DNA from 2 places in the Micromonospora sp. AMSO12t genome. Region 2 is predicted to be linked to the other one. Evidence: predicted binding sites of a transcription regulator. Region 2 holds the regulator's gene; the other holds the start of a gene.
The links. The regulator HrcA, encoded in region 2, represses chaperone genes, less so after heat shock. The targets are predictions, from matches to a motif close to GGTTNGCACNCTCNNNNNGAGNGTGCNAACC.
Positions count from the first base shown of each region.

Region 1: groL (chaperonin GroEL) is a predicted target of HrcA. The motif match lies at 936-966, and genes of this name have one in related genera.

Region 1 is NZ_WAAS01000235.1:174-4,474, forward strand. Features, by position in the region: partial or broken gene F6X68_RS33680 (DUF3824 domain-containing protein) at 1-888, shown strand, start outside; gene groL (chaperonin GroEL) at 1,163-2,785, shown strand; gene F6X68_RS25705 (hypothetical protein) at 2,845-3,042, opposite strand; gene F6X68_RS25710 (GNAT family N-acetyltransferase) at 3,134-4,063, opposite strand; gene F6X68_RS25715 (helix-turn-helix domain-containing protein) at 4,239-4,301, opposite strand, start outside.
Region 2 is NZ_WAAS01000011.1:29,205-33,505, reverse strand. Features, by position in the region: gene F6X68_RS03125 (16S rRNA (uracil(1498)-N(3))-methyltransferase) at 1-54, opposite strand, end outside; gene dnaJ (molecular chaperone DnaJ) at 102-1,247, opposite strand; gene hrcA (heat-inducible transcriptional repressor HrcA) at 1,321-2,343, opposite strand; gene F6X68_RS03110 (DUF4870 domain-containing protein) at 2,586-3,284, shown strand; gene hemW (radical SAM family heme chaperone HemW) at 3,325-4,301, opposite strand, start outside.

The sequences.
Region 1 (4,301 bases), on a different contig from region 2:
CCCGGGCAGCCGGTCCACGGGTGGTATCCGCCGGGGCACGGCCTTGATCCGGCCGACCTGCTCGTCACCCCGCCCGGCGCCGGCGTCAACGGCTGGTTCGGCCGGTGCGTCGGCGCGGTGCGCCGGGGCTGGCGGCTGCTGCTGCCGATCCTGCTGCTCACCCAGGTGCTGCCGGCCCTGGTGGTGTCGGTGCTCTCGTTGGTCGTCGACCCGTCCGCGAAGTGGGAGGAGTCGATGGCCGACGACCCCGCCGCGCTGCCCGACACCTTCCTGGCAGACACGGGCGTCCTGCTGTTCGTGGTGCTCGGCAGCGCCCTCGTCTTCGGTTTCGTGCAGAGCCTGGGCTGGGCGGCCGGCACCTGGGTGGTCACCCGGCAGGCGGCCGGTCAGCCGGTGAGCGTGGGCGCGGCCCTCTCCTACGGGGCGCGTCGGGCGCTGGGCCTCTGGGGCTGGACCCTGCTGATGAGCGTCATCATCGGGCTCGGGGTCTGTCTCTGCGTGATCCCCGGCATCTACTTCGCCTTCGCGCTGAGCATGGCCGGCCCGGTCTACCTGTTCGAGCGGCAGCACCCGATCGGCCGTTCCTTCCGCATGTTCCACGACCGGCTCGGTCTGCTGCTCGGCCGGGTGGCGCTGGTGGCGGCGGCGGTGATCGTCGGCAGCGGGGCCGCCGGCATGGTGGAGGGCATCGGCACGCTGCCGTTCGGCACCACCCCGTTGGAGTCGCCCGGCACGGCGGTCGGCGTGCTCGTGGTGACGCTGGTGGGCGCGGTGCTGGCCCTGCCGACCCACCTCGCCCAGCTGGTCGGCCTGGTCGTCACGTACGCCGAGCAGCGCGCCCACGAGGGGCCGGTGGACAGCGCCCGGCTGACCGGTGAACTCGGCTGACCGGGGCGATCGTGCTTGCACTCGGCAGGGGAGAGTGCTAAACAAGTCATTGGCACTCGCATACCGTGAGTGCCAATGGTCGGGGCGGTAGGGCCACGGTCGTAGCGGCGTCCAGACGCGGCTGCGGCACATGGCCGGTCGTCGCGGGCTATCCGGCCCGGCCGAGGAGACGTCGTCGTCGCCAGGTGGCGACGTCCCAAGGTGCGTACACCAGGCGGCCCATCCGGGACACACACTCCGGGTGGCCCGTGAGTGTCCAGGAGGACAACGCCGTATGGCCAAGATGATCGCGTTCGACGAAGAGGCGCGCCGCGGCCTCGAGCGGGGCATGAACCAGCTCGCCGACGCCGTGAAGGTGACCCTCGGCCCCAAGGGCCGCAACGTCGTCCTCGAGAAGAAGTGGGGTGCCCCCACCATCACCAACGATGGTGTGAGCATCGCCAAGGAGATCGAGCTCGAGGACCCCTACGAGAAGATCGGCGCCGAGCTGGTCAAGGAGGTCGCGAAGAAGACCGACGACGTCGCCGGTGACGGCACGACGACGGCGACCGTCCTGGCCCAGGCCCTGGTCCGCGAGGGCCTGCGCAACGTGGCCGCCGGTGCCAACCCGATGGCCCTGAAGCGGGGCATCGAGGCCGCCGTGGCCAGCGTCTCGGAGGAGCTGCTCAAGCTCGCCAAGGACGTCGAGACCAAGGAGCAGATCGCCTCCACCGCCTCCATCTCCGCCGGTGACACCAGCGTCGGCGAGATCATCGCCGAGGCGATGGACAAGGTGGGCAAGGAAGGCGTCATCACCGTCGAGGAGAGCAACACCTTCGGGCTGGAGTTGGAGCTCACCGAGGGTATGCGCTTCGACAAGGGCTACATCTCGGCCTACTTCATGACCGACCCGGAGCGCATGGAGGCCGTCTTCGACGACCCCTACCTCCTGATCGTCAACAGCAAGATCTCGTCGGTCAAGGACCTGCTCCCGATCCTCGAGAAGGTCATGCAGTCGGGCAAGCCGCTGCTGATCATCTCCGAGGACATCGAGGGCGAGGCCCTGGCGACCCTGGTCGTCAACAAGGTCCGGGGCACCTTCAAGTCCGTCGCCGTCAAGGCGCCGGGCTTCGGTGACCGCCGCAAGGCCATGCTGGCCGACATCGCCATCCTCACCGGTGGCCAGGTCATCAGCGAGGAGGTCGGCCTCAAGCTGGACGCCGTCGGCCTCGACATGCTGGGCCGCGCCCGCAAGGTCGTGGTGACCAAGGACGAGACCACCATCGTCGACGGTGCCGGCGACGCCGAGCAGATCCAGGGCCGGGTCAACCAGATCCGGGCCGAGATCGACAAGAGCGACTCCGACTACGACCGCGAGAAGCTGCAGGAGCGGCTGGCCAAGCTGGCCGGCGGCGTCGCGGTGATCAAGGTCGGCGCGGCCACCGAGGTCGAGCTCAAGGAGCGCAAGCACCGCATCGAGGACGCCGTCCGCAACGCGAAGGCCGCCGTCGAGGAGGGCATCGTCCCGGGTGGTGGCGTCGCGCTGGTGCAGGCCGGCAAGACCGCCTTCGACAAGCTGGACCTGGTCGGCGACGAGGCGACCGGTGCGAATATCGTCAAGGTCGCGCTGGACGCCCCGCTGCGGCAGATCGCCGTCAACGCCGGCCTCGAGGGCGGCGTCGTGGTGGAGAAGGTCCGTAACCTGAACCCGGGTCACGGCCTCAACGCCGCCAACGGCGAGTACGTCGACCTGCTGGCCGCGGGCATCATCGACCCGGCCAAGGTGACGCGTTCGGCGCTGCAGAACGCCTCGTCGATCGCGGCGCTCTTCCTCACCACCGAGGCCGTCGTGGCGGACAAGCCGGAGAAGACCCCGGCCGCCCCGGCTGGTCCGGGTGGCGGGGACATGGACTTCTGAGTCCAGCTCCGACAACGCCGTGAGGGGCGGGCCGCGTCAGCGGTCCGCCCCTTGCGCTGTCACGTCGGCAGTGGCCGTTGGTTGCGTCTCTTCTGCGCCCGGTCGTACGGCTGCGGGATCTGCACCGGCTCGTCGACCAGCGTCACCGGCTCGTCGGCCGGCTCGTCGACGCCGGCCATCTCCGCCTGCTGCTCGGCGTCGCCGTAGTCGAGCCGGTCGAACGGCAACGGGCCGGGGCGTTCGTCGTCCGTGGTCATGGCTGCCTCCTCTACCGGAAACGGTAGGGCGCGACGATCACCAATGCGGGCGAATGGCGTTATGAGGGTCTATATCCCGTTCGCCCCGTTGTCAGTCGCCGAGCGTCCTGCGGTACAGGAAGAAGACGCGCTCGATCCGGGCACCCGCGCTGCCCGAGTAGAACGGGACCGGCCCGACCCAGCCGATCTGCGCAGCCGTCACGCCCGCCGCCCGCTGCTCGCGCAGGCAGCGGCGCAGCAGCACCCCGCCGATCCCCGAGCCCTCGGCCGCCGGGGCGGTGCCCATCGGGCCGAACCAGCTCGGCCGCGACGACCCGTACGCGGCGAAGCCGAGCACCACGCCGTCGCGCTCGGCCAGGTGGCAGCCCGCCCCCTCCCGGCCCACCGAGCCGGCCAGTTCGGCGTCCCAGGCCCCGCCGAAGGTGGCGCGGGCGAACTCCGCCAGCGCCGGCAGGTCACCCGCCTCGGCGCGGCGGACCGTGACGCCCTGCCCGGCCAGCCGGGCCTCCGCCGGCTGCGTCGGGCGCAGCGCGGGCGAGCCGTCGTACGACAGGTCGGCGGTCATGTTCCACGCCGTCCGGTCCTGCCGGTAGCCGAGCGCCAGCGCGGCGCAGACCGCCGGGGTGTAGCGCACGTCGATCCCGGGCCAGGCGTAGTACGGCGGATTCCCGGCGAGCAGCACCTCCACCGCGCCGAGCTCGGCGAACCGCGCCTCGGCGGTCGCCAGCAGGGCCCTCCCGACACCGCGTCGCCGCTCCTCCGGTGCCACCGCGACCAGGTCGACGTGACCACGGGCGTCGCCGTCGCCGGCGGCGAGGGAGCCGATGAGCACACCGACGAGACGCCCCTGCCGGTGCGCGCCCCACACGAACACCGGGCGGTGGGCGGCGGCCCGCGCCCAGAGGGTGTCCACGACAGCCGGCGCCTCGGCCGCGTCCTCCGGCAGGTCCAGTGCCCGCCCGCAGAGCTCCACCACGGCGGGCCGCCGGTCGGGTCCCAGCTCGACGATCTTCAGGTCCATGGACGCCGACCCTAGGTCACCGGAGCGCTTCTGTTAAGAAGAGCCCCTGCTGGCGCCTGGGAAGAGCCCCCGTTGGCGCCGCCCGGCCGGCGGACCGCGCCGACGACCAGTCCACGTGCGGCGAGGGCTCGTCCACGTCGGTCCGCCGTGGCGTGCCGCGACCGACCCGATCGCCTCAGCCGGCCGGCCCGGGTTTCGGCTTTGGCTCGGGCTTCGGCTTTGGCTCGGGCTTCGGCTC
Region 2 (4,301 bases):
GGTGAGCTGGTCGGCGGTGGGCAGCGACTCGACCAGGAACAGCGGCGCGGACACGACGATCAGGCTAGCCGCCCCGGCGGACGCCGGGGCGGTCAGGCCGCTCAGGCGTGGCCGTTGAAGGCGTCGCGCATCCGGGAGAAGAAGCCGCCCTGCTTGGTGAGCTCGGCGACCTCCTCGCCCCGGGTCTTGGCGAAGTCGCGCAGCATCTTCTCCTGGTCGGCGTCGAGCTTGGTGGGGGTGCGCACGTCGAGGTGGACGTAGAGGTCACCCCGGCCGGTGCCACGCAGGTGCGGCACACCCCGGGCGCGCAGCCGCAGCGTGCTGCCCGGCTGGGTGCCGGCCTTGACGTCGACCGTCTCCTCGCTGTCCAGCGTCTTGATGGTCAGCCGGGTGCCGAGGGCCGCCGCGGTCATCGGCACCGTGACGCGGCAGTGCAGGTCGTCGCCCTTGCGGGAGTAGACGTCGTGCGGCCGCTCGTGGATCTCCACGTAGAGGTCGCCGGCCGTGCCGCCGCCCGGGCCGACCTCACCCTGCTGGGCGAGGCGGATGCGCATGCCGTCCTCGACACCGGCCGGGATCTTGACGGTCAGCGAACGGCGGGTGCGGACGCGGCCGTCGCCGGCGCAGGTCGGGCACGGGTGCGGGATGGTGGTGCCGTAGCCCTGGCAGACCGTGCACGGCCGGGCGGAGACCACCTGGCCGAGGAAGGTGCGCTGCACGGACTGCACCTCGCCCCGGCCGGCGCACGCCTCACAGGTGGCCAGGTGGGTGCCGGCCGCCGTGCCGGCGCCGGAGCAGGTGGTGCAGAGCACGGCGGTGTCGACGGTGATCGGCGCCTCGACGCCGAACGCGGTCTCGTGCAGGTCCAGCTCCAGCCGCAGGATCGCGTCGGCGCCGGGCCGGGTACGCGGTCGCGGACCCCGCGAACCGCCGGCCGCGCCGCCGAAGAACGCGTCCATGATGTCCTGGAAGCCGACGAACGGTCCGGCGCCGCCGGGGCCGCCCGGGCCACCCGCACCCCCGCCCCCGGGGGCGAGCGGGTCACCGCCCAGGTCGACGATCTGCCGTTTCCGGTCGTCCGAGAGGACCTCGTACGCGGCGTTGATGTCCTTGAACTTCTCCTGGGCCTCCGGATCCGGATTCACGTCCGGGTGGAACTGCCGCGCCAGCTTGCGGTAGGCGCGCTTGATCTCGTCGTCGGAGGCTTCCCGGCTCACGCCGAGAATGCCGTAGTAGTCCCTGGCCACTGCGTTCCGTGTCCTCATGTTCGTCTCGCGTTGCGCCGGTCGGCGGCCGGAGCCGGCCGTCGGCCCTGACTGGTCAGTTCTGGGCCAGCAGCTCGCCCACGTAGCGTGCCACGGCCCGCACCGTGGCGATGGTGCCGGGGTAGTCCATCCGGGTCGGCCCCAGCACGCCGAGGCCGCCGACGCTGGTCGCGCCCGGCCCGTAGCCGGTGCTGACCACCGAGGCGGCGCGCAGGTTGTCGATCTCGTTCTCGTCGCCGATCAGCACCCGCGTCGTGCTCGGCTCCGCCTCGCCGATGAGCTTGAGCATGACGACCTCCTCCTCCAGCGCCTCCAGGATGGGGCGCAGGGAGCCCTGGAAGTCGAGCAGGCCGCCGCGGGTGAGGTTGGCCGTCCCGGCCAGCGCGATCCGCTCCTCGTGCCGCTCGATCAGCGTCTCCAGCAGCACGGTGGAGAGGGTGGTCATGGCCGGGCGCAGGTGGGGCACCGACTCCTCGACGAGCGCCTGCACCAGCGGCGGGGTCTCCGACAGCCGGGTGCCGACCAGCTTCTCGTTGACCAGCCGGCGCAGGTCCGTGACGTCGTCGGCGGGGATCGGCGCGGGCAGCTCGACCAGCCGCTGCTCGACCCGGCCGGTGTCGGCGATCATGACCAGCATCAGCCGGGTGGTGGAGATCGGCACCAGCTCCAGGTGACGCACCGAGGAACGGGCCAGGCTCGGGTACTGCACGACGGCGACCTGCCGGGTGAGTTGCGCCAGCAGCCGGACGGTGCGGTGCACCACGTCGTCGAGGTCGACGGCGCCGACCAGGAAACGCTCGATCGCCCGGCGCTCGGCCGGGCTGAGCGGCTTCACCCGGGACAGCCGGTCCACGAAGAGCCGGTAGCCCCGGTCGGTGGGCACCCGGCCGGCACTGGTGTGCGGCTGGCGGATGTAGCCCTCCTCCTCCAGCACGGCCATGTCGTTGCGGACGGTCGCCGGTGAGACCCCCAGCTGGTGCCGCTCGACAAGCGCCTTGCTGCCAACGGGCTCCTGCGTGGCGACGTAGTCCTCGACGATCGCGCGCAGCACGGCGAGCTTGCGGTCGTCGAGACCCATCCTCCCCACCTCCTGTCGCACGTCGGCCCCGGCACTCGGGGGGCCGGGGCGGGCTGCTGGCACTCGACTGTAGCGAGTGCCAGTCTACGTCGGCGGGGCCGCCCGCGCGATGATCGACCTGGGGTGATCAGTCCGATCGGCGACCGCGCGGGCCCACCCGACGCCCCCGTGGGGCCGGTGTTCCGGGCGTCCCGGCCGGTCGCGCTGGTGCCGCCTTGCCGGCTGCCCCTACCGTGACCTTCATGACTGAACCACCTCGCCCTCCCGGAGCGGGGGACCCCGGCTTCCCGCCGGACCCGACCGCCCCGTCGGGGGTTCCCGGCCCCGCCGGCTCCGGCGACCCCACCGCACCACTGTCCGGGGCACCGGGCCCGGGCAGCCATCCTCCACCCGGTGGCTATCCGCCGCCCACCGGTGACCAGCCGCCGTCGGGCGGCTACCCTCCGCCCGGCGACTACCCACCGCCCGGTGGCTACGGACCGCCCGGCGACTACCCGCCGCCCGGCGGCTACGGACCGCCCGGCGGCTACGGAGCGCCGGGGGCCGGCTATCCGGCCGGTGGCGGCTACGGGCCACCGACGGGCGGCTACGCCAGCAACGAGGACAAGAACTGGGCCCTGATCGCCCACTTCGGCGGCGCGGCCGGCGTGATCGTCGGCGGCGGCATGCTCGGCTGGCTGGCGCCGCTCATCGCGCTGATGGTCCGGGGGCAGCAGTCGCCGACCGCCCGGGCGCACGCCGCCGCGGCGCTGAACTTCCAGCTCACCTGGACGATCGTCGGGGTGCTGAGCTGGGTGGTCACGCTGATCACCTGCGGGGTGCTGTTCTTCGTCCCCATGCTCGTCTCGCTGGTGCCGCTGATCTTCGGCATCATCGGCGGGCTCAAGGCCAACGAGGGCGTGCTCTACCGCTACCCGCTGACCTACACCTTCACCAAGTGACCCGGGTCGGCCGCTCCCCCGGCCGGCCCCGGCACGCGGCTCAGGGCAGCAGGTCGCGGACGACCGCGTCGGCGAGCAGCCGGCCCCGCAGGGTCAGCACGGCCCGGCCGGCCGCGTGCTCGTCGGCGGCCAGCAGCCCGTCGGCGAGGGCCCGCGCGGCGCCGGCCCGACCGGCGTCGTCGAGGGCGTCCAGGGGCAGCCCGGAGGCGAGGCGCAGCCGGAGCATGACGTCCTCCATGTGCGCCTCGTCGGCCGTGAGCACCTCGCGGGCCAGGCCGGGCGACTCGCCGCCGGCGAGCCGCTTCGCGTACGTCGTGGGGTGCTTGACGTTCCACCAGCGCACGCCGCCGACGTGGCTGTGCGCCCCCGGGCCGAGGCCCCACCAGTCGGCGCCGGTCCAGTAGAGCAGGTTGTGCCGGCACCGGGCCGCCTCGTCGCGGGCCCAGTTCGACACCTCGTACCAGGAGAGGCCGGCCGCGCCGAGGGCGGCCTCCGCGGCGAGGTAGCGGTCCGCGGCGACGTCGTCGGAGGGGTACGGCAGCTCGCCGCGCCGCATCCGGGCGGCCAGCCGCGTGCCGTCCTCCACGATCAGGGCGTACGCGCTGACGTGGTCCACCCCGGCGGCGACGACCTGGTCGAGGGAGGCGGCGAAGTCCGCCTCGGTCTCCCCCGGCGTGCCGTAGATCAGGTCCAGGTTGACGTGGTCGAACCCGGCGTCGCGGGCCTCGCGGGCGGCGGCGACGGCCCGGCCGGCGCTGTGCGTGCGGTCGAGGATCGCCAGCACCCCCGGCGCGGCGGACTGCATGCCCAGCGAGATCCGGGTGTAGCCGGCGGCCCGCAGCGCCTTCAGCGACTCGGGCGTGACCGATTCCGGATTGGCCTCGGTGGTCACCTCGGCGCCGGGCGCGAGCCCCCAGGTGCGGTCGATGCCGTCGAGGATCCGCGCCAGGTCGTCGGCGGGGAGCAGGGTCGGGGTGCCGCCGCCGACGAAGACCGTGTCCACCCGGGGCGGGGGCG